Regions from separate parts of the Bacillus sp. DU-106 genome, predicted to be linked through region 1. Evidence: riboswitches for the same ligand, from Rfam matches in the RefSeq annotation. Region 1 holds a riboswitch; each other region holds the start of a gene.
What was found. A riboswitch is a leader RNA that binds a small molecule or an ion and turns the genes downstream of it on or off. The one in region 1 is predicted to bind thiamine pyrophosphate.
Positions count from the first base shown of each region.

Region 1 (7,469 bases):
CTGCTGTTCCACTACTAAAACTCTGTTTGAAAGAAATAACGCTTCTTCAACATCATGAGTAATGAATAAAATTGTTTTTTCCCACTCTTGCCATTGTTCAAACAACCATTCTTGCAAAGAGGTCTTCGTTAAAGCATCCAACGCACTAAATGGTTCATCTAACAGCAATATCTCCCCGCCTGTTAATAAAGTTCGAATAAAAGATACACGTTGTCTCATCCCACCAGATAAATCTTTCGGATATTTTTGCTCATACCCTTGCAAACCAAATTTATGTAACAGTTCCTTTGCCTTTACTTCTGCTTCTTTCTTCTGTACACCTTGGCACTCTAGCGGCAGGGCAGCATTCTCAATAATTGTTCTCCACGGCAAAAGCATATCTTTTTGCGGCATATATCCTACAGGATGGTTCTTTGTTTCTGTCAATTCTATCTGTCCAGTACTTACCTTTTCTAGACCTGTAATAAGGCGAAATAAAGTACTTTTTCCACATCCACTCGGTCCGATAATACTGACAAACTCTTTCTCATATATAGAAGCATTTAATTCATGGATGATTGGTTTCTCATCGTAATGAAAAGAAACATTATGAAACTGTAGTATGTTCTTGCTCCTCAAATCCCCACATCTCCTTACGATAGGACATATCCCAGAATAAATATTCAAATCGACTGGAATATAAGAAGATCTCCTCTAATCTTTCTAGTTCTTTCTCAGACTTTCCAACTGCCATTTCATTTAATAAATCTATTAACCAAATACAAAGATTACCGTATTCTTCCGAACTATATCCTTGAATCCACTCACCAAAAAACTCATGATCTCTTGCTCCAGGAATATCATTTAAACGCTTTCCAATTTCCCAATAGCTCCACATACATGGAAGAAGCGCTGCTATTAATTCCGCAAGTGTGCCATTTTGAGATACAGACATCATGTAATTTGTATAAGCTAAATTTTTAGCAGATGGTTTCGCAGACTCTATCTCCTCTATAGAAATTCCAAGTCTTTTTGCATATTGTTTATGGATTGTCATTTCGCCATTTAATATACCATCAATTTGTTCAGCGAACTTTCCCATTACTTGTGGATTCGTTGCTTTTACAACACCAATCGCATATAACTTTGCATAATCTAGCAGATATAAATAATCTTGAATAATATAATACTGGAATTTATCTTTTTCTAACGTGCCATCTCCCATACCCACTACAAACGGATGATTATGACTCATCTCCCAAACCGGTTGCACAGTTTCTAATAATCTATCGCAAAATTTCATTTCTCTATCCCCTTTCAATATATGTATCTAAATAAAAAACCACTTCTATATATAAGAAGTGGTTACAGCAAATAAAGTTATACATTTATTCGATGTTCCACTTCCCTTCGCTAGTATTACCTAGATCAGGTGTTGTAAGGGTTAAGGATTATTCCTCTCTCAGCAAGTCAAGCACCCCTAGTGGTTTCAATATGAAATTTTCAAATAAAAAAGCCCCGTTTCTATACGCAAAGAAACGGGGACTCATTGTTAGTGTCCGAATTGCTTCCCTACGCTAGCATAATCTAGATCAGGTAATAAAAAGGATCAAAGGCTTACGGCCTACTCTCAGCTGGCAACACCAGCTCTCCTAGCAAACTATAAAATTATCACTGTCAGTATAACACCCTAATAAGACATCATCAACTTTTTTAATTTTCTTAATTATCAACATAATATCAAAATTATACAATACATACATTCTATTTTAGAAAATAAAACCCCAATTAATTGTATAAAAAGGAATCATTATCCTCAAAAAATTTATTTTTATATTGATTTCATATTACATTTATGTGAATACCCCCACTATATTATATCTTTATACTATAATAAAATTACAACTATACAACTAGAGGAGGTCTCTATTCCATGAATATGAAAGCTACTGCTTTAACAGCAACTACTGTAGCGATTGCTTCTTTACTTCCTTCTATGGGTGAAACAAATGTACAAAAAGCAAACGCTGAACAATTATCTAATATTAAAACTGGGTATGTCAAAGTCGATCAAGTAGCATTACATACAGAAGATAACGTAAAAAGCACATCAATTGATACAATTCGCTTTAATACAAAAGTGAACATCATTGAAACAACTAATGGTTGGTATAAAGTATCTGTTCATAATAAAGTAGGTTATGTACAAAAAGATGCTATTTTACTAAAAAACAAACTTCAATCTAATGATCAATACATCGTTAATGCTAATGCATTAAACGTTCGCTCTGAACCTAATTTAGAATCTTCCATTTTAGATGTATTACCAAATGGTAAGTTTATTACCGTTCAAGAAGATCAAGGCGAATGGTATAAAATATCACATAATGGCCAAACAGGTTACGTACAAAAAGCATTCATCTCTAATGGTTCACAACCCTTAGTAAAAGGAATCACCGTTCAAAATAATACAAAATATACTGTTGCAACACCTAATCTAAATGTACGTAGCACCGCTAGTACAAGTAGCGCTCTACTCGGTTCATTACAAAACGGTACTCAAGTACAAGTAGTAGAAACTGTAGGTACTTGGTATAAAATTCGTTTTGGCACAGGATACGGATATGTAGCAAAACACTATGTAGTACAAAATCAACCACAAGCTAAAACAGATCAGCCTTCATCAATTCCAGCTGCTTTCAAATTCCCCGCTCAAGGAAGAATTAGCTCAACCTTTGATATACGCTGGGAACAAATGCATTATGGTATAGATATTGCCGCTCCAGGAAACGTCTCTATCCAAGCTGCTGCTGCAGGTAAAGTTGTGAAATCTTATTATTCAGCTAGCTATGGCAATGTTGTTTTCATTGCGCATCAAATCAATGGGAAATTATATACAACTGTTTATGCTCATATGAAGGATCGCACTGTACAAGCTGGTGATCAAGTACAGACTGGACAATTAATAGGTCATATGGGAAACACAGGTCATTCATACGGGCAACATCTTCATTTTGAATTACATAATGGAGAATGGAATTTTGAAAAAACAAATGCAGTAAATCCACTGCCATATTTAGTTAGGTAAATTGTATGCCACGCAATATACCTCTTATAATTGAATACGTAGCCTTTTTAGGTTTAATCTGTTGTTTAATCATTTACAATACAAACATTGTATTTTTATCTATTATTATTGCTTTTGTTGCATTAGAAATTATGATGGAATCATTTCAAGTGCAACTAAAACAAAAAATTGCCCATATTTATAATGCTATTTTTCTTTTGAGTGCTCTCATAACAAATATAATTAGTAATGGCTTTTATTTATCTACTGTATTTCCAGTATTCTTTATGGCTGTTTTATTATTTGTAGCTAGATATATTAATGTCCCTTATAACCAAAAACAAAAACAAGAAGCTTAGAAAGAGGAGACACTGTGTACCAATCTTTCAAAGATGCTCCAATAAAATACATATTGCATTTGTATAAGAAAGCCAATACTTTTTTTGGTATACAAGGAAGTTATACTGCACAACTTCTCCTATATGGAATGTTGTTTCTTGTCTTAATCACTTTCTCCTTGTTTTACTAACAAAAAAGGATCTCACATAAACTGGAGATCCTTTTTAATTTATATTAATTTTTCATATCGAAAATATTGTTTATCCACAAGCATATTTTTCATAAATAAAGCTCAGATTATATTTTTTCTCTAAGCTCATTCGTTGTTCGTCATCGCACCAATAGAAAAGAATATCATGAATCGTTGCGTAACGCTTATTTTTAAGAAATAGCCTAAAAAATGATGGTAAACAATCATGTAATTGTATAAATATATAATTGCGTAGTGTTTCTTCTTTATATTCAATGCCCTTACAAATATACAGTAATTCTTCACAATAATATGCATGCTGTGGAACTTGTATCATTTCGAAAAATGGCACATAAGATAGTAGCTTTCCAATAAAATGACCATATCGATCCATTACTCCTATCGTCATATGCTCCATCATTTCTTTCATCACATATAAATAATCATCTACATGCGTTGTCTTTAATGGGTCTAAGCGATCGGAAATTTGAGATAATACAGCTCTTTGACATGCTAAAACTGCCTGACTAGGTCCATAATATGATAGGAAATCTGTACACTTACGATATTTCCGTAATAAATCATGTGTATACAAATCATATACAAAAGTATTACAATACATTGCTAAACTCATCATATCACTATTTAATTGCTCTTTTGATAATGATTTCGCTCTCTTGCACATATAAAAGAATGTAAATTCCAATACTTCTTTATGAGATAATAAATGTTTACAATCGGTTATACACTTCTCATTAAATTTAACTCTATCCCAAATTTCAATATCCCTATCTGTCAATTCACCTATACGATATTTAATAATTAAATAATTTAAAGCAACTGATTGCGTCAAAAGATCCCATGTTTCATATTCCAATGAAGTATGAACAAACTCAGCTAATCCTTGCGCTATCATAAAATCATTTGCCTCTTCATACCAACCAATCTCTTGGCATAAGCGAAGAATACGCACTAAAGTTGGAATTTCATCTTTATGAAACTGCGGTAATTTCTTTGCTTTATTCATGCCATATACGATAAATGCCGCTAAATTTTCTTCTTTATAAAATTCTTTCTCTTTCCATACTAATATAGTTCGTTCTTTCCCCTCACCTTTTGGGTGACAAGGTACAAGCAAAGAAAATAATTCAGCGAAATTATTTGGTTCTATATATGTATCTGTAACCAAATTCCAATTTGGATCGCCCTGTACAGCCTTCATATAATTCCCCTTCCCTTTTCATCTATGTAGGAAATATTAATTTATTATCGCACCACTAAAAATTAATATTGTTATATTCAAAATCTCTCATAATACTTATATCTATCAGTATATCATCTTTTCTCTTATTAAAAATTAAGAATAACAAATTTTAAAAAAATGTCGAAATTATTAACCACATACTTATTATATAATGTCTCAGATACATCACGCTAACATATTAGTTTAATCCATATATACTAGAATAATGTATCTGAAATTTATATATAATTTAGCTCTTTATGAGTGACCATTAAACTCTCGGTTAATGAAAGTTTCAATTTACTCTGTACGCTCTGAGATTTCGCTCAAGGCAAATCCAGCTTGATCATCTGCTGATTCCCTTATAGCTAAATCTCCTAGTGCTAACATGCCAATAAGTTGACCACTATCAACTACTGGTAATCGTCTAATTTGATGCTGTGCCATTAGCTCTGTAGCTTTTTCAATAGAATCATTTGGAGAAACTGAGATAATATTTGTTGTCATTACATTTGTAATCTTATTAGATCCAGGATGTTTTTCAGCAATCCCTCGAACGACTAAATCACGATCAGTAACAAGCCCAACAACTTGCTCATTTTCAACAACAGGAATTAATCCAATCGATTCTTCCTTCATTTTTACAGCTGCCTCATATACATTGTCTAGCGGTGTACAATGTACAATATGGGTACTCATTAAGTCTCTCACTCGTGTCATTATGATTTCCTCCTTTTTATACATACCATAGCTTTTCCAAAATTCCTTTATTTATTTCTGGAAAGTAACGTAATAAAAAGGATTAACAAAATAAAAAAGAGCCAGCATAATGCTGACTCTTTTTGGTATGACCCGTACGGGATTCGAACCCGTGTTACCGCCGTGAAAGGGCGGTGTCTTAACCACTTGACCAACGGGCCATGGCTCCGCAGGTAGGACTCGAACCTACGACCGATCGGTTAACAGCCGATAGCTCTACCACTGAGCTACTGCGGAATAATATATGGTGGGCCTAAATGGACTCGAACCATCGACCTCACGCTTATCAGGCGTGCGCTCTAACCAGCTGAGCTATAGGCCCATATACTTTACAGGGGCAGTAGGAATCGAACCCACACTGGAGGTTTTGGAGACCTCAGTTCTACCTTTAAACTATGCCCCTAAATGATGCCGGCTAGAGGACTTGAACCCCCAACCTACTGATTACAAGTCAGTTGCTCTACCAATTGAGCTAAGCCGGCATAAAAAAAATGGTGGCTCGGGACGGAATCGAACCGCCGACACGAGGATTTTCAGTCCTCTGCTCTACCGACTGAGCTACCGAGCCAACATAAATGGCGGTCCCGACCGGGGTCGAACCGGCGATCTCCTGCGTGACAGGCAGGCATGTTAACCACTACACCACGGGACCATTTGGTTGCGGGGACAGGATTTGAACCTGCGACCTTCGGGTTATGAGCCCGACGAGCTACCGTGCTGCTCCACCCCGCGACAATATAAAGTTTTAAAAATGGAGGAGGTAGAGGGATTCGAACCCCCGCGCGACTCTCGCCGCCTGTCGGTTTTCAAGACCGATCCCTTCAGCCGAACTTGGGTATACCTCCATGAAGGAAAAAATAAATATTTTATTATTATATGTCTAAGCCATTAAAGAAAAAATGGAGGAGGTAGAGGGATTCGAACCCCCGCGCGATTCTCACCGCCTGTCGGTTTTCAAGACCGATCCCTTCAGCCGAACTTGGGTATACCTCCGAGACATATATTAAATAAAGTGGAGCCTAGCGGGATCGAACCGCTGACCTCCTGCGTGCAAGGCAGGCGCTCTCCCAGCTGAGCTAAGGCCCCATGTTTTTTGGGAATATCGGGAAGACAGGATTTGAACCTGCGACCCCCTGGTCCCAAACCAGGTGCTCTACCAAGCTGAGCCACTTCCCGTTAATAAAAGCGCGCCCGAGAGGAGTCGAACCCCTAACCTCTTGATCCGTAGTCAAACGCTCTATCCAATTGAGCTACGGGCGCATATGGTGCCGAGGGCGGGGGTCGAACCCGCACGGTGGTCACCCACCGCAGGATTTTAAGTCCTGTGCGTCTGCCTGTTCCGCCACCCCGGCATGTCATATTGAAAATTGGAGCGGAAGACGGGATTCGAACCCGCGACCCCAACCTTGGCAAGGTTGTATTCTACCACTGAACTACTTCCGCAAGACATGTATGAGTTATTTTATTAAAAGTGCGGGTGAAGGGAGTCGAACCCCCACGCCAAAGGCGCTAGATCCTAAGTCTAGTGCGTCTGCCAATTCCGCCACACCCGCATATTTCATTAAAATGGTGAGCCATGAAGGACTCGAACCTTCGACCCTCTGATTAAAAGTCAGATGCTCTACCAACTGAGCTAATGGCTCTTAATGGCTGGGCTAGCTGGATTCGAACCAGCGCATGACGGAGTCAAAGTCCGTTGCCTTACCGCTTGGCTATAGCCCATTAATTAAGAATGGTGGAGGGGGGCAGATTCGAACTGCCGAACCCGAAGGAGCGGATTTACAGTCCGCCGCGTTTAGCCACTTCGCTACCCCTCCGACATATATGGTGGAGGATGACGGGATCGAACCGCCGACCCCCTGCTTGTAAGGCAGGTGCTCTCCCAGCTGAGC
Region 1 covers NZ_CP026607.1:733,786-741,254, reverse strand. The annotation lists gene C3Y97_RS03850 (ABC transporter ATP-binding protein) at 1-618, opposite strand, end outside; gene tenA (thiaminase II) at 587-1,282, opposite strand; TPP riboswitch at 1,368-1,471, opposite strand; TPP riboswitch at 1,532-1,643, opposite strand; gene C3Y97_RS03840 (SH3 domain-containing protein) at 1,913-3,067, shown strand; gene C3Y97_RS03835 (hypothetical protein) at 3,073-3,405, shown strand; gene C3Y97_RS03830 (DUF3965 domain-containing protein) at 3,646-4,797, opposite strand; gene C3Y97_RS03825 (CBS domain-containing protein) at 5,119-5,538, opposite strand; tRNA gene C3Y97_RS03820 (tRNA-Glu) at 5,667-5,738, opposite strand; tRNA gene C3Y97_RS03815 (tRNA-Asn) at 5,740-5,814, opposite strand; tRNA gene C3Y97_RS03810 (tRNA-Ile) at 5,823-5,899, opposite strand; tRNA gene C3Y97_RS03805 (tRNA-Trp) at 5,910-5,980, opposite strand; tRNA gene C3Y97_RS03800 (tRNA-Thr) at 5,987-6,059, opposite strand; tRNA gene C3Y97_RS03795 (tRNA-Phe) at 6,070-6,145, opposite strand; tRNA gene C3Y97_RS03790 (tRNA-Asp) at 6,154-6,229, opposite strand; tRNA gene C3Y97_RS03785 (tRNA-Met) at 6,233-6,309, opposite strand; tRNA gene C3Y97_RS03780 (tRNA-Ser) at 6,330-6,422, opposite strand; tRNA gene C3Y97_RS03775 (tRNA-Ser) at 6,478-6,570, opposite strand; tRNA gene C3Y97_RS03770 (tRNA-Ala) at 6,591-6,663, opposite strand; tRNA gene C3Y97_RS03765 (tRNA-Pro) at 6,680-6,753, opposite strand; tRNA gene C3Y97_RS03760 (tRNA-Arg) at 6,764-6,837, opposite strand; tRNA gene C3Y97_RS03755 (tRNA-Leu) at 6,841-6,929, opposite strand; tRNA gene C3Y97_RS03750 (tRNA-Gly) at 6,946-7,020, opposite strand; tRNA gene C3Y97_RS03745 (tRNA-Leu) at 7,050-7,130, opposite strand; tRNA gene C3Y97_RS03740 (tRNA-Lys) at 7,145-7,220, opposite strand; tRNA gene C3Y97_RS03735 (tRNA-Gln) at 7,225-7,299, opposite strand; tRNA gene C3Y97_RS03730 (tRNA-Tyr) at 7,311-7,394, opposite strand; tRNA gene C3Y97_RS03725 (tRNA-Val) at 7,403-7,469, opposite strand, start outside.

Region 2 (7,469 bases), 1.4 Mb from region 1:
CCACTTCGCTGATCCTGTTTCACGTTTAATAACAGCTACCGTCGCTAAACACGGAACATATAATAAAATAAAGAACATAAATGCATAAGCTGATAATGCTGTATAATGTGCTCCCATTACATTTCCAAGCACATCTTCTTTAACTGCATAAATAATTGCCATTGTAGAAACGACAACTTCCTTCGCTAAAAATCCTGTTAAAAGGGATGCTGCAGCTTGCCACGTTCCGAAGCCGAGCGGTGCAAATAATGGTGCGATAAATCCACCAATCATCGCTAAGTAGCTATCTCCCATATCAACGCCGAATCCTGATGGACCTGCATAGTTTAATAACCAAATAACAACCGAACCACCAAAGATGAATGTACCAGCTTTACGAACAAATCCCTTTCCTTTCTCCCACGTGCTTAGCCATAATGTTTTTGCTTGTGGCACACGGTAAGGCGGTAATTCAATTACGAAAATAGACTTTTCCGCTTTCAAAATTGTAAGAGACATAATTTTTGTAACTAATAACGCAAGAACAATCCCTGCAACATATAAAGAAAATACAACAGTCGCCTGACTATGCGGGAAAAATACGCCCGCAAATAATGCATATACAGGTAATCGTGCTGAACAAGACATAAATGGTGTTACTAAAATGGTAAGTAAACGTTCTTTTTCCTGTTCAATCGTTCTCGCAGCCATGATACCTGGAACGTTACATCCAAAACCGATAATCATCGGAATAAAAGCTTTTCCGTTTAAGCCGAAAAACTCCATAATTCTATCCATAACAACTGCAATTCGCGCCATATACCCTGAGTCTTCTAATAATGAAATAAAAAAGAATAGTGCAAAGATTTGTGGTACGAATACTAATACAGCACCAACACCGGCAATAATACCTTCTGTAACTAGTGCTTGAATAAAATCAGAAGCTCCAATACTTGTAAGTCCAGCCGTCACCCAATCCGTAAGCTGGCCACCAAAAAACTCATCTAACATATCCGATAAAGGTGTACCAATCCACGTAAACGTAACCTGAAAAATAAAAAACATAACTGCTAAAAAGATTGGAAGTCCTAAAATTTTATGTGTAATTAATCTATCAATTTTTTCTGAAAAAGGAATTTTTCCTTCTTTCTCATGCTTCATAACATTTGTTTTTAACTTTTCAATATACGCTTCACGAGTTTTGTAAATGTGCTCTTCTAACGTACAATCAAGTCTTCCTTCTAAGCGAGATCGAATGGCTATGAGTTCCTTATAAATTGGTAATGCTTTCATTTCTTTTTCTACTACTTCGTTATTGCTTAAAAATTGAAGTGCTAACCATCTCGGATGCTCGTAATTCGCTGTCTCTAAAAGAGCAATTACTTCTCCAATTCCTTCATCCATTTGTACACCATATGAAATAAGGAATGGCTTTTTCTCTTTTTTGTCATTTTCTTTAAGAGTCGTAAGCAGTTCTTCACAGCCTTTTCCACTTCTTGCAACAACAGGAACGACTGTTACACCTAATAGCTCTGATAATCGTTTTACATCAATGACAATTCCTCTTTGCTTCGCCACATCAACCATGTTTAAACCAATTGAGACTGGCTTACCAAATTCAAGTAACTGCAACGTTAAATGCATATTTCTTTCAAACTGCGAGGAATCTACGATATTTAACATATGATTAAATTCTTCTGTTAATAGAAAGTTTGTTACAACACCTTCATCACGTGAAACTGGATTTAAATCATAAACACCTGGTAAATCAATTAATGTTCCTTGTCTATCTTTTAATTTACCAACCTTTTTTTCTACTGTTACACCGCTCCAGTTTCCTACGTATTCATAAGAACCAGTAAGTGCATTAAATAATGATGTCTTCCCTGTATTCGGATTCCCTAGCAAAGCTACCTTATTCACGCTAATTCCACCTTTATCATTTTCGCGTCACAATGACGAATACTAATTAACTGTCCACGACACTCCAATGTACAAGGACCTTTGAACATCGCTTTCTGTTTCAGGCGAAGTTCGCTTCCTTCAGCAAGACCGAAAGCAGCTAGTCTACGCTTTAATAGCTGATCTAAAGACTGAATACTTTTTACTAACACTTTCTCTCCAATTTTAATATCTACTAAGCTCATAACCTTCCCCCTCAGAAGAGAATGATAATTATTTTCAAAAAAATTATACCACACCCAATTTCTCTTGTACTATACCCTTTTGCTTCATATTTATTAACATTTCGCTACAATTCTATTTCAATTATTGTCATACTGTATTCGTTTGCCATTCTCATCCATTTCGCTTACAATAAACAATAACAAATAAAGAATTTCGTTATCACTGGGGGAGCCATGCCGCTGAGAGGGAACACTTCGTTCCGACCCTTCGAACCTGTTAGTTAATGCTAACGCAGGGATTGTGCAAACGTCCGAAATACATACCTCATTTTTATTTACGTATTTCGTATCCTCCTATGATATCTATTCTTTTTTGTACAACTTGGATTTAGGGGGAGACAACATGCGTAACACCAATTTACAAGCGATGATCGAATCTGCTATTCTTGCAGCCTTCGCCATGATTATCGATATTTTACCATTATCACTTAAACTTCCAACAGGCGGTTCTATCTCATTCGCTATGATTCCTATTTTTATTATTGCTTACCGCTGGGGCTTTAAATCAGCTTTCTTAGGCGGTTTAGTTTGGGGACTATTACAAATTGTCGTGGGAGATGCTTATATTTTAACACCTGTTCAAGCATTCATTGAGTACTTCATTGCCTTTGCTTTTATCGGATTTGCTGGCTTATTCTATCGTCCAATTCAAAAAGCACTTTTAACATCCAATGAAAATAGCTTAGAACAATCAAATTTAGGTAACCGTAAAGACAAACCTTCATCAAAACAAAATCAGGGTAAGAAAGTCCTTGCTTATATTATCCTTGCTACATTTATCGGTAGCTTTGCTCGCTATTTCTGCCACTTTATTGCCGGCATTATTTTCTGGGGACAATATGCGCCGAAAGGTCAATCGGCTGTGTTATATTCATTAATCGTAAATGGAAGTACAATGCTTGGTTCTTTTATTTTATGTACCGTTTTACTTATATTTTTATTTATCACTTCACCACGCTTATTCAAGAGCATCAGTGCTTATCAAATGAATACACAAAAAAAGGGCGCTTAATGAGCGCTCTTTTTTCATATCGTAATATCAATTAAAAATACAATAAATGCGCAAAAGAAAATAAATACCATTATACTTAGCCAATTGCTATGCACGGTTCATCGACTCCTTACATAACCTCATTTTCTAAACAAATTATACTGATTAAAAATAAAGATTAGGTAAAGATAATATGAAAATAAATTAAAAAAGCATAGATCATATTGTCTACGCTTTTTTCGGTAAATAGAAATAAAATAATACACCATCTTCTGTATTTTCTGCCCCATATTCAGCATCATGTAGTTCTAAAATATTCTTTGAAATAGCAAGCCCAAGCCCCGTCCCACCTTGTGAACGCTGACGAGCTGTATCCACGCGATAAAAACGATCCCAAATTTTATCTAATTGCTCTTCTTCAATATGAGTACCTTTATTTTCAATGCACACTTTTATACGATTCTTCTCATCTATTGTAGAAATAATAATATCCTCTTTATTTGGTGTATATCGTATAGCATTCGTAATGAAGTTCACGATGACTTGTTCAATCCGGCCTTGATTTGCAATCACTTCAAATGAACTTATATTTTTATGAATATGAAGTTCTTTTTTCTCTATTTCCACAGATAGATGTTCACATATACCTTCAATTACTGTATCAATATAAAACGAAGCTTTTTTCATTTTATATGTACCAGATTCAAATTTAGCTAACTCAAGCATATCCAAAATTAACGTATCCATTTTGTCTACTTCTCTCTCCATTGCCTGAAAATAATACTCTTTTTTATGTTCAGCTACCCCGTCTTTTAAAATAGAAATACAGCTTTTCATAATACTTAGCGGTGTTTTTAATTCATGTGAAACACCAGAAATGAATTCTTTTCGCGTCTTTTCTAACTTTCTTTCCTTTTCAATATCTTCTTCTAACTGTCCAATATGCGAATGGAGTTTATTTGATAGCACATTAATATTTTTCGATAAATCTCCAATTTCATCTTTCGAAGTAATCGGTATTTTTTCTGTGAAGTCTAAATGCGCTATTTTCTTTGTTGTATCATTTATTTTCAATAATGGCTTTGCAATTTGTTTTGAGTAATAGAACGAAGCTAAAAAAATAAGAACGACTACAAATGCAATGATATAGATATAATAATCTTGCACCATTTGTACAGCTTCATCTACCGGCTGTAAAGAAGCCATCGCATAAATATATGTTACCGATCCGTCTTTTTCTTTTATTGGTTTCATTAATAATTTATATTTTATATCATTCTTTTCGTAGTCCATTGTCTTTGTTGAATACTCTATTTGATTACTCTCTTTTAGTAACACATCCGTTTGAAATTCTTTTATACTATCCAAAAATAAAGTGTTTTTATAAATTGGATTTACGGGGCCTTTTACATCTGGAAACTGTACTTTCGTAACACGCCCTCCTATGTAAACATCTGGTTCTTGAGCAACTTGCTCCCGAACAGCCGGCTTCTTTTCCTTACCAACTTGTTCCACAGCTGCTTTCTTTTTCTCCTCATTTAATTTACTCATTTTCTCATTAAATGCTTTTTCTAACGGTTTATTAGATCCGCTTAAATTCTGCTTAGATAAAGAAAAAGAGAATGGAATAAAACTATCTTCTTTTCTCACTCCAGAAAAATAAATTTCTTGCCCTAAAAAATGCTCCGATAATTTATTATCAATCTCCTCTATATTGACGAGATTGCCTAAAGGAATTTTAAATATTTGTTGTCCAAAGCTCTTTTGTTGCCTACGATCTATCGTTACCTCAAAATAAAAATCATCTGCATGTTTTAAATTCCCGTTCTTATCTAATGTCGTAATCCACGTATTATTTTCTCTTAAAAAGTCTTGCTCTAGTTTCTGAATTTCTTCTGTATTTCCTGCATGATTTAAATAGTTCTTCTCAAAGGAATTTAAATTCACTTTAATATCTTCCACTTTTCGATTCGCATAATATTGTTTAAAAAATATCGTTTGTCCAATAAATATCGTCGCTAAAATTAACATGCATAATGCTGTTGTAAGAGTAAATAATTTTAGTACAATTCCATTCCTCATACATTGCCCTCAAATTTATAACCTGTGCGTACTACAGTTGTAATATACTTTGCTTTCTCTCCTAATTTATTTCTTAAATTACGAATATGGCTATTCACCGTTCGATCATCGCCAGCAAATTCATATCCCCAAATTCTTGAAATGAGTTGCTCTCGCGTTAAAACGATTCCTTGATTTTTCATGAAATACACCAATATTTCAAACTCCGTATGCGTTAAACTAACATCTGCCTCATCAACAGTAACAGTACGCGACGGAAAATGGACATGGATGCCATGAATCGATAACGTATCATCTTCGTTCTCTAAAGGTTTCTTCGATGCTTTTCTACTTTCTAATAATCGTTTCGCTCTTGCTAATAAAATTGGCGGACTATACGGCTTCGTCACATAGTCATCTGCCCCAAGTTCAAAACCGAGTAACGTATCGTCTTCATCTACGCGCGCCGTCAGCATAATAATAGGCACCTCGGACGTCTTTCGAATTCTTCGGCAAACAGACCATCCATCGAGTTCTGGCAACATAATATCTAAAATAACTAAATCAACCTCTTCTTCTTCAAATACAACTAAAGCCTCTTTCCCGTCCCTCGCTTCAAACACTACATATTGCTCACTTAAAAAATAATCTTTTAATATTTCACGTAATATGTCTTCATCTTCAACAATTAAAATATTTTTTGACATAATTTATATATCCCCCTCCCGCTTTCAGAAACTATAATTTCACTTTGAATAACTGCCAGTTAACTTCGCCTCGATAATATATCTATCTGGTGCATTCCCTATATAATTAAATGGGTAACAAGTTGTCAGTGTTAATATCGGTTCTTCTTTTTTTATAATAACAGTACGATCATCCGCATGAGTAATCCATGTCTTTTGAATTTCATATGTGTACGTTTTATTATCATACTCTAAAACAAGGGTATCCTTTTCTTTCAACTCTCCTAAATCTGTAAATACAGTATCTCGATGTCCACTTAGTACAGTATGTCCCCCTCCAGATGGAGTTGTCGTTAAATCACTAACGAACATACCCACTCCTTTTTTCAAAGTCGTATCATCCGCTCCCCAATATATAGAAAACTTCTTCTTTATTTTTGGTATGTTTAACATCGCTACCTTTTCTCCTTCTTTATGTTCTGTTTGAGAAGAAGGCACTTGAGAAGTTACAGGTGTTTCACGAGAAAGTTGAGTATCTTGTATATTTTTAAGACTCTTTATTTCTTCTGCAGTTAATTGCCCGGCAGAGCTTCTTCCTTTATACCATTCCACAGCATAATAGGATCCCATGAATAGCCCTATAGCCATCAATATGATACCGATATAATTGAGTAACTTCATTCTTCATTCCTCCATGCCAAAAATGGTAGGAGTAACCTACCATTTTTAATATATGAAATTATCCCATTCTTTATAGGAAAATATTTTATTTACGCTTTAATCTTATTGCGACGATTCAAACCAAATAATGTACCTACCGCTACAAGACATGCACTTAATCCCATCATTGCTACATTATTTGATGCTGTATTTGGTAATTTTTCACCTTGTACAACTGGCTTTGCTACTTCTTTTTTAGCTACTTCATTCTTTTGCTCGGCTTTTATCGCTGCTTCTTTTTTTGCCATATCGTTTTTTAACTGTTCTTGCGCTATTCTCTTTTTCTCTTCTTCACTTTTTTTCTCAGCTTTTATTGCTTCCTCTTTTTTAGCCATATCACTTTTTTCTTGTACTTGCGCTGCTTGCTTTTTCTCCTCATCACTCTTTTGCTGTTCCTTAATTGCTTCTTCTTTTTTAGCTTTATCTTGTTGCACTTGCGCTTCTTCCTTTGTTACTGTTCCAGTATCTGCACTCGCTACTGAAGAATATCCTACTGTTAAAAGTGCCATTGCACAAATTGGTAATAGTCTCTTTTTCATTTTCATTCTCTCCTTATATTTTATTCACATCAACTCGCACCGGATGTATTACTAGAATAAGCAAGAGATATAAATATAAGATGCAGATGAAATATATTTCATTTAAAGATTTCATTGTAGAAAAAGAAAAAAACATCGCAATATGTACGATGTTTTTTTCGGGTGTGTGTCTCAATTATTTACATGTTACTTTCGCGTGATTTGGAAGTAGAACGGGCTGGAGCGATAACTAATTGTCTCGGCTCAGTTTTCTTGAAGTGATTTTTGACGTTACACTTACGACGTTGAACAACCCACGCTTTAATAG
Region 2 covers NZ_CP026607.1:4,757,481-4,764,949, forward strand. The annotation lists gene feoB (ferrous iron transport protein B) at 1-1,902, opposite strand, end outside; gene C3Y97_RS24320 (FeoA family protein) at 1,899-2,126, opposite strand; TPP riboswitch at 2,321-2,422, shown strand; gene thiT (energy-coupled thiamine transporter ThiT) at 2,509-3,177, shown strand; gene C3Y97_RS24330 (sensor histidine kinase) at 3,385-5,238, opposite strand; gene C3Y97_RS24335 (response regulator transcription factor) at 5,235-5,924, opposite strand; gene C3Y97_RS24340 (class D sortase) at 5,964-6,584, opposite strand; gene C3Y97_RS24345 (LPXTG cell wall anchor domain-containing protein) at 6,674-7,162, opposite strand; gene C3Y97_RS24350 (hypothetical protein) at 7,342-7,469, opposite strand, start outside.
Region 2: it holds a riboswitch for thiamine pyrophosphate, as region 1 does, so the genes downstream of both, thiT (energy-coupled thiamine transporter ThiT) here and tenA (thiaminase II) in region 1, are expected to answer to the same signal.

Region 3 (7,469 bases), 1.0 Mb from region 1:
GTTTGAAAGACAAATTTCTTTCAAAACAGTGTCATGACTGTCAAGAAAACATACATCAAGTTTTTCAAAGCTTACATCAATAGCTACGAATAATCTCAAAGAAAGGACCTCCTTTCTTTGAATAGTATTTGGAATGAGCTTGGATACTGTGGGATCTCCCTAGAGTCAAAAACATAGCCACAACCTCGCGTATGAGTATTCAATGATTGCCTTCATCTAAGCTGCCCCTCCCACCATTATGAGAGGTAAGTGAAGGAAACCGATACAGCTTGTGCGTATGCAGTGCATTTTGGTCTGGGTCACAGTCTTTTAACGTGGTCGAACTACAGGAGGAGTAAGCATATTCCCGATGGATCCATTTCCACACTTCCATTATCTGGGGAAATCCCCCAGTATCCAAGACTAAATTTTACCCATACATCATTTTTTTGATGTAGCTCTTGAAGATAAAAACTATTTAATTTTCAAGGAACAGTTATTAACTTAAAACTTATTATACGAGGAGGGTGTATCATGAAAAAAATATGCTTTGTATTAATTGTCGACGCTGGTATAAATTATGGTTCAATATTTTCTCTACCATTTTTAAGGAATCAGGATGATTTGAAGGAATATTTTTCTAATTATTATGATGTTTCAATTAATTATATTAGGGATAAAAACTCAGTTGACTATTTGGTAGTTCCCAAACCGTGTCCAGCTTTTGATAATGAAAATAATCTTCCAATAATTGAAGTACCAGCAATCTTATTTATGGAAAAGAATTTTGAAAAAATAAAGACTTATATAGACAATTATTTTTCTAATAACTCATAAAGAAAATAAAAGTACAGTAAAAAGAAGTCCGATAAAAAACGAGTGGTGTAGAATATTTCTATTAATCATTCGTTTTTTATTATATTTACATATATTTTTTAAAAGAGGATTATAGACGTTCTGAAAAAAAATTATAACAAGAACAGTGTTCGTGCTACTATCTACGGTTATTTTTTGTACTAAGTACCCCTTTAACTAACAAGACCACAAAAAAATAATTAACATATTAAGGGGATTACGTTACAATAAATGTAAGAGATTTTTCTTTGAGTTTTAGCTCTGAATAATAAAGATAGTTAAATCACTAAATGGAGGAGCAGGTCAATTTTGTTCCTTGTATAGTAAATTGTTACCTATCTCTATTGCAGGTTGTATGGCAGGTAACAGTAGCAGTTGTAGCGAAATACAGCAGAGACAAAGGCTCTTTGGCAAACGGGACTGATGAATGTATTTGGCAAGTAAAAAATGGTTCTTCCTGGAGTTAGTTGAAAAGTCTCATTCTCTCCAAAAGTAGAATCTTTGTCCGCAATGTGGAGAATTTGCATCGACCATACATGATTCTTTTAATAAGCTTTAACTTGTTTATGCTCCCTTCGGCAAGACCATTATTATTCTCATAAGTTACCGCATTTCTGACAGCTTCAATATCCCGGGCTAATCCATTCGTAAAGCTCTTAAACTCTTGTATATTAGTATTCTTAATTTTCTTAATACAATGGTTGAGATTCTCAACACTCTTTGTGGTGAAGATGTTTTTAAACTCCCATTTTAAATCATAAACTATTTTTACAATAGGGTGTTCTTCGTAATTATTGTTGGTATTATAACGTATGTTCAAGCATATTATTTAACGTGGATGATTCCATAAAGAGAAAAAGAAATAACCTTTGCATTTTTCAGATTATCGTGTATGATGGGAAGGTATTGAAAATTAAATCAGTGATAAACTAGGGGTGCCTAACGTATGCGTAGGCTGAGAGAGAAGCGCGTGATCTTCTTAACCCTTTGGACCTGATCTGGCTCGTACCAGCGTAGGGAAGTTAACGGCTTTACATAATGATGTCTTTTATGAGCCAGGTCCTTATTTTTTTATGGACCTGGCTCTTTTTATTTTGGCATGCGCTGGCCATATCTCGTCCTTGTCACGAACAGGGGAGGCAACAAAGGTTATGAAACAGTCTGTTTCAGCTGAGCAAATTGAATTGAAATCGAGTTTACCAGGGAGTAAGAAAGTATATGTGGATGGACCACGCGTAGGCATGAAAGTGCCGATGCGTGAGATTGAACAAAGCGAAACGAACGGCATCCCAAATCCTCCAGTCCGTGTGTATGATACGAGCGGTCCTTATACGGATCCGGCGTATAAAGTGGAGCTGGAAAAGGGAATTCCAACGCCGCGTCATTCTTGGATCATGGAGCGCGGGGATGTAGAGGCATATGAAGGGCGCGAGGTGAAACCAGAGGATGATGGTGTGAAAGTGGCTTCGAAACATACACCTGTTTTCCCGCAAATGGATCGCCAGCCGCTTAGAGCGAAGCAAGGTGCAAATGTTACGCAAATGCATTATGCGCGTAATGGCATTATTACGTCTGAGATGGAATACGTTGCAATTCGTGAAGGAGTAGAGCCGGAGTTTGTTCGTAAGGAAATCGCAGAAGGCCGCGCTATTTTACCAGCGAATATTAATCATCCAGAAGCAGAACCGATGATTATCGGGCGTAATTTCCACGTGAAGGTAAATGCAAATATCGGAAACTCTGCTGTATCTTCTTCTATTGCAGAAGAAGTAGAGAAGATGACGTGGGCAACGCGCTGGGGTGCAGATACGATTATGGATTTATCTACAGGTAAAAACATTCATACGACGCGTGAGTGGATTATTCGTAATGGGCCTGTACCAGTTGGAACTGTGCCGATTTATCAAGCGCTTGAAAAGGTAAATGGAATTGCAGAAGATTTAACATGGGAAGTGTACCGTGATACGTTAATTGAGCAAGCGGAGCAAGGCGTTGATTACTTTACGATTCACGCTGGTGTATTGCTTCGTTACATTCCAATTACTGCAAAGCGTACGACAGGTATCGTTTCGCGTGGTGGTTCGATTATGGCGCAGTGGTGTTTATTCCATCATAAAGAAAACTTCCTATATACTCATTTTGAAGAGATTTGTGAAATTATGAAGCAGTACGATGTTTCGTTCTCTCTTGGAGATGGATTACGTCCAGGATCGATTGCAGATGCAAATGACGAAGCACAATTCTCTGAGCTTGAAACACTTGGTGAATTAACGAAAATTGCTTGGAAACATGATGTGCAAGTTATGATCGAAGGACCTGGACACGTACCGATGCACTTAATTAAAGAGAATATGGAGAAAGAGCTTGATATTTGTCAGGGCGCGCCGTTTTATACACTTGGGCCACTAACGACAGATATTGCACCAGGTTATGACCATATTACATCGGCAATTGGAGCTGCGATGATCGGTTGGTTTGGAACGGCGATGCTTTGTTATGTAACGCCGAAAGAACATTTAGGTTTGCCAAACAAAGATGATGTACGCACGGGTGTTATTACGTACAAAATTGCAGCGCATGCGGCTGATCTTGCGAAAGGACATAAAACGGCTCATCAGCGTGATGATGCACTTTCAAAAGCACGTTTCGAATTCCGTTGGCGCGATCAATTTAATTTATCTTTAGATCCTGAACGTGCGATGGAATATCACGATGAAACGTTGCCTGCAGAAGGGGCAAAGACAGCTCACTTCTGTTCAATGTGTGGACCGAAGTTTTGTAGTATGAGAATTTCACATGATATTCGTGAATATGCAAAAGAAAATGATTTAGAAACGACAGAAGCAATTGAAAAAGGAATGAAAGAGAAAGCAGAAGAATTTAAAGAAGCTGGTAGTCATTTATATCAATAACACGTTACACCTCTTTACTTGATTGATCACACTGTAGTACCTAACTTTATTATAGAAGAATCCCCATTTGCTAAGACGGTAGCAAATGGGGATTCTGTTGTTTATAAGGCAAAGAAGAGATGTACCCAGTAGAATAAGAGGAATAGTGTGACGACTGTTGTGAGCGGGATAACGATAAGGGATACACTTAAATAGTCTTTCCATTTTACTTTAATTTTGTTTTGTTTCAGAATATACATCCAAATGAGTGAAGCTAGTGTACCAATTGGTAGTAATAGTGAACCGATGTCACTACCAATGATGTTTGCAAGATAGATTGTTTTTAATGTGACTGGATCTAGTCCCATTTCTGTTAATGTGATTGTACCAATCATAAGGGCAGGATGGTTATTGAAGACGTTAGAGAGGATGGATACAAGTCCGCCCATTGCAAAGCTAGCATAGAGTAGATGCTGATTCACAATTGGCTCGAGCCATTGTACAAGTGCAGCTGTTAATCCTGCGTTGTGGAGTCCGTAAATAATGACGTACATAGAGAAGGCGAAAATTAAAATGTGCCACGGTGTCTTTTTCAAAATGTCGACAGGGTTTGTTCGTAAGTAATACCATCTCCAAATGAGAAGAACGAGTGAACCAAGTACTGCAACGATTTCAATTGGGATGGATAAGAAGGATGCAACGAATAGAAGACAGCGCATCAGGAAGACGAAACCTAATACTTTTAACATGAATCTTGTCCGTTTTTGTTTCGTATCAACAGAATTATTTCCTTTTAGTGGATGGAAGTTTTTCGTGAAGAAAATTTCTTCAATATCATATGAAGAAACAGGTAATTTTTTCGGAAGTTTTTTCTTCAAAACTGTATACATGAGCCATGACATAAATAATAAGCCTAATGTTGCAGGTACAAACATCATAGCAGTATGCATATAAAGAGTCATATTAACGATATTTAATGCAATTAAGTTTACGATATTACTTACACCAATTGGTGCACTAGATGCGGTAGCGATTAAAGCTCCGCTTAATAAATAAGGAATTTGTTGATGTGGTTTTAATTGAAGGTTTTTTAGAAGAAGAATTAAAATGGGAGTTGTAATTAAAATACTACCGTCGTTATTAAATAAAAGAGTCATAAGAAAACATAATAATTGAATATACCAGTATAGACGGCGTCCAGAACCTTTCGCTAGATTTGCCAGTTTCGCTGCGGACCAATGGAAGAAGCCGAAGCTTTCTAATATAACTGCCATGACGATGGTCGCTAATATTGTTATGGAAGCACCGCCAATTTTACTTATAATATCCATGACGTCTGGTTTTGATACAAGTCCAGTAATTATGATGATACCAGCTCCGATTGCTGCTGGCCACGCCTCATTCAAACCTCGAGGCCGCCAAAAGATAACGATCATCGTTAAGAAGAATACAATAATAGTAATCCATATTTCAATGCTCATATTTTGCCTACCTTTCTATTTTCCCTTGAACAGATGTAGCTTGTCTCAAGTTTATATTGGTAGTATATTCAGCAAAAAATAAGAAGAACTAGACGTATAACGAGATGAAGCGAATATGTGTTTTTCAAGCTAAAGGACAAGTGTCACGAATAGTGAAATAACTATTATGAGAGGAGTCTATAAATTATTGGGGCAGTAAAATAGTAAATGAAATTTATATGGGCAATTATGGAGATATATTGACGCAACTTAAAATATATCAGCGATTATTGAAATATATCGGCGCAACTTAAAATATATCAGCGATTATGGAGGTATATCGGCGCAACTTAAAATATATCAGCGATTATTGAAATATATCGGCGCAACTTAAAATATATCAGCGATTATGGAGATATATCGGCGCAACTCAAAATATATCAGCGATTTTTAAAATATATCGACTTATCGACAAAACATGACAAAAGGAGTCTATTCCAAAATGCCTTTTGGGACAGACTCCAAGACTATATTATTTTTCCTTCAAAAAAGTACGATCCTTCAAGAATAAATTCCAGAAGAAAATAAATCCTGGTAATAAAATTGCAATCCCAATTGCGTATAGAATGAGCAGTGCATAGAACGTTTCTTTCGTTGTAAAGCTTGTAAATACAGTTACGTCAGGATAAATAATATAAGGTAAATGCGCGACGCCGTAAGCGTAGCTGGCAAATGCATATTGAGCGACGACAGCTAAAACGGCAATGCGAGGGTATCCTAGTGTATTGTATTTTTTGTTTGTCCACCAAAGGGACGAGTATCCGATAACGAATAAAACAATAGAAACTGTAAACCACGGGAATTGCTTTATTAATCCTTGCATAAGCCAATGTGTTTCTGGGTCCATTACAACGAGGGCGATGATTGCTGTAACGAGCGTTGCAGGACCAAGAATGATAGCATTTCTTCTATAAATTCTATACGTATCTTCTGAACTTTGTTCTCTCGCAAAATCAGCAAGAAAGAGAGAGGAGAGAAATAGTTCAGACGTTAGTCCGAAGAGCATATAACAGTAGATAACCGGGCTAGAAAGAAGTTTTCCATACAGGAGTACTTCTTTTCCTTCAGACATTGTAATATAGGCTCCCTCTGTAACGGGTAAAACGGTAATTAATAGTGCTGGAATTAAGAGACCAGTAATACCTGAAATAACCCGAAGAAGGTACTGATATTTTGGTAAGGAGTAAGCAAATACCATAAACGTACTACGTACTGCAACGAGCACTAAAATTAACATAACTGGTACGAACATTACTGTCGCAAGAGTAAAGGCCGCTTTCGGAAAGAAGCCGAGAAATGCGACAACGACGAAAACAAGAAACGTATTTGTTACTTCCCAAGTGGGTGATAAGTACCGATTCGCAAGTTTGGCAGCGAGAGTTGGATGTTTGGCGTATACCATGCCCCAAAAACCAGCTCCAAAATCGATGGACCCTAATATACTGTATACGAAAATAAGGGCCCATAAGATGATGATTGCAATACTTTCCTCATGCATGAGAATCGCCTCCTTGGTGTTGTAAATCATTCTTTAATGGATGTCTTCTAAAGAATGTCCGTAGAACAATGACTGTTAAAATAGCGAGTCCAATATATAAAATGATGAACAAAACAAATAAAGGACCGACGAAATCGGCGCGTGTAGATGCATCGACGGTACGTTGCATACCATAAATTGTCCATGGTTGACGACCGCTACAACTGAAAATCCATCCGAATTCAATACCGAGCATCATAATTGGTCCGCATGCGGCAGCCCCCCAAAGTAGCCACTTCGGTAGTTCTGTTCCCTTTTTTCGGTAAACGAAGTACCAATATAAGAGTGCAATTGCTGCAACTGCAAAGGTAAACGCAGCGGTGCCGACCATTAAGTTGAATAGTGTATGTGTATAAAATGGTGGCCATGTTTCTTGTGGGAATTCATTTAGACCTTTTACGACAGTGCTAGGGTCTAGTCCCACTAATAAGCTAAGCATGTTTGGGATTTCAAGTGCATAGTTTAGTTCAAGTGTATTAGGATCCACAACCCCGCCAATGGATAGCGGTGCGTGTGATGTCGTTTCAAATAAAGCTTCAGCAGATGCAAGTTTTTCAGGTGAGTGTTTATGTAGGGCGATTGCCGATTCGTGCCCTGAAAGCCACATCGTAGCGCCTGTAATAAATGTCACGACAAGCCCTAATAGTAGCCCCTTTTTATGATAAGCAATTTCACGTGTACTTAAAT
Region 3 covers NZ_CP026607.1:5,123,990-5,131,458, reverse strand. The annotation lists gene C3Y97_RS26305 (IS110 family transposase) at 1-99, opposite strand, end outside; gene C3Y97_RS26300 (hypothetical protein) at 514-816, shown strand; gene C3Y97_RS26295 (transposase) at 1,298-1,567, opposite strand; partial or broken gene C3Y97_RS28515 (L-lactate permease) at 1,613-1,684, shown strand; TPP riboswitch at 1,756-1,871, shown strand; gene thiC (phosphomethylpyrimidine synthase ThiC) at 1,986-3,746, shown strand; gene C3Y97_RS26285 (arsenic transporter) at 3,848-5,206, opposite strand; gene C3Y97_RS26280 (cytochrome d ubiquinol oxidase subunit II) at 5,718-6,743, opposite strand; gene cydA (cytochrome ubiquinol oxidase subunit I) at 6,736-7,469, opposite strand, start outside.
Region 3: it holds a riboswitch for thiamine pyrophosphate, as region 1 does, so the genes downstream of both, thiC (phosphomethylpyrimidine synthase ThiC) here and tenA (thiaminase II) in region 1, are expected to answer to the same signal.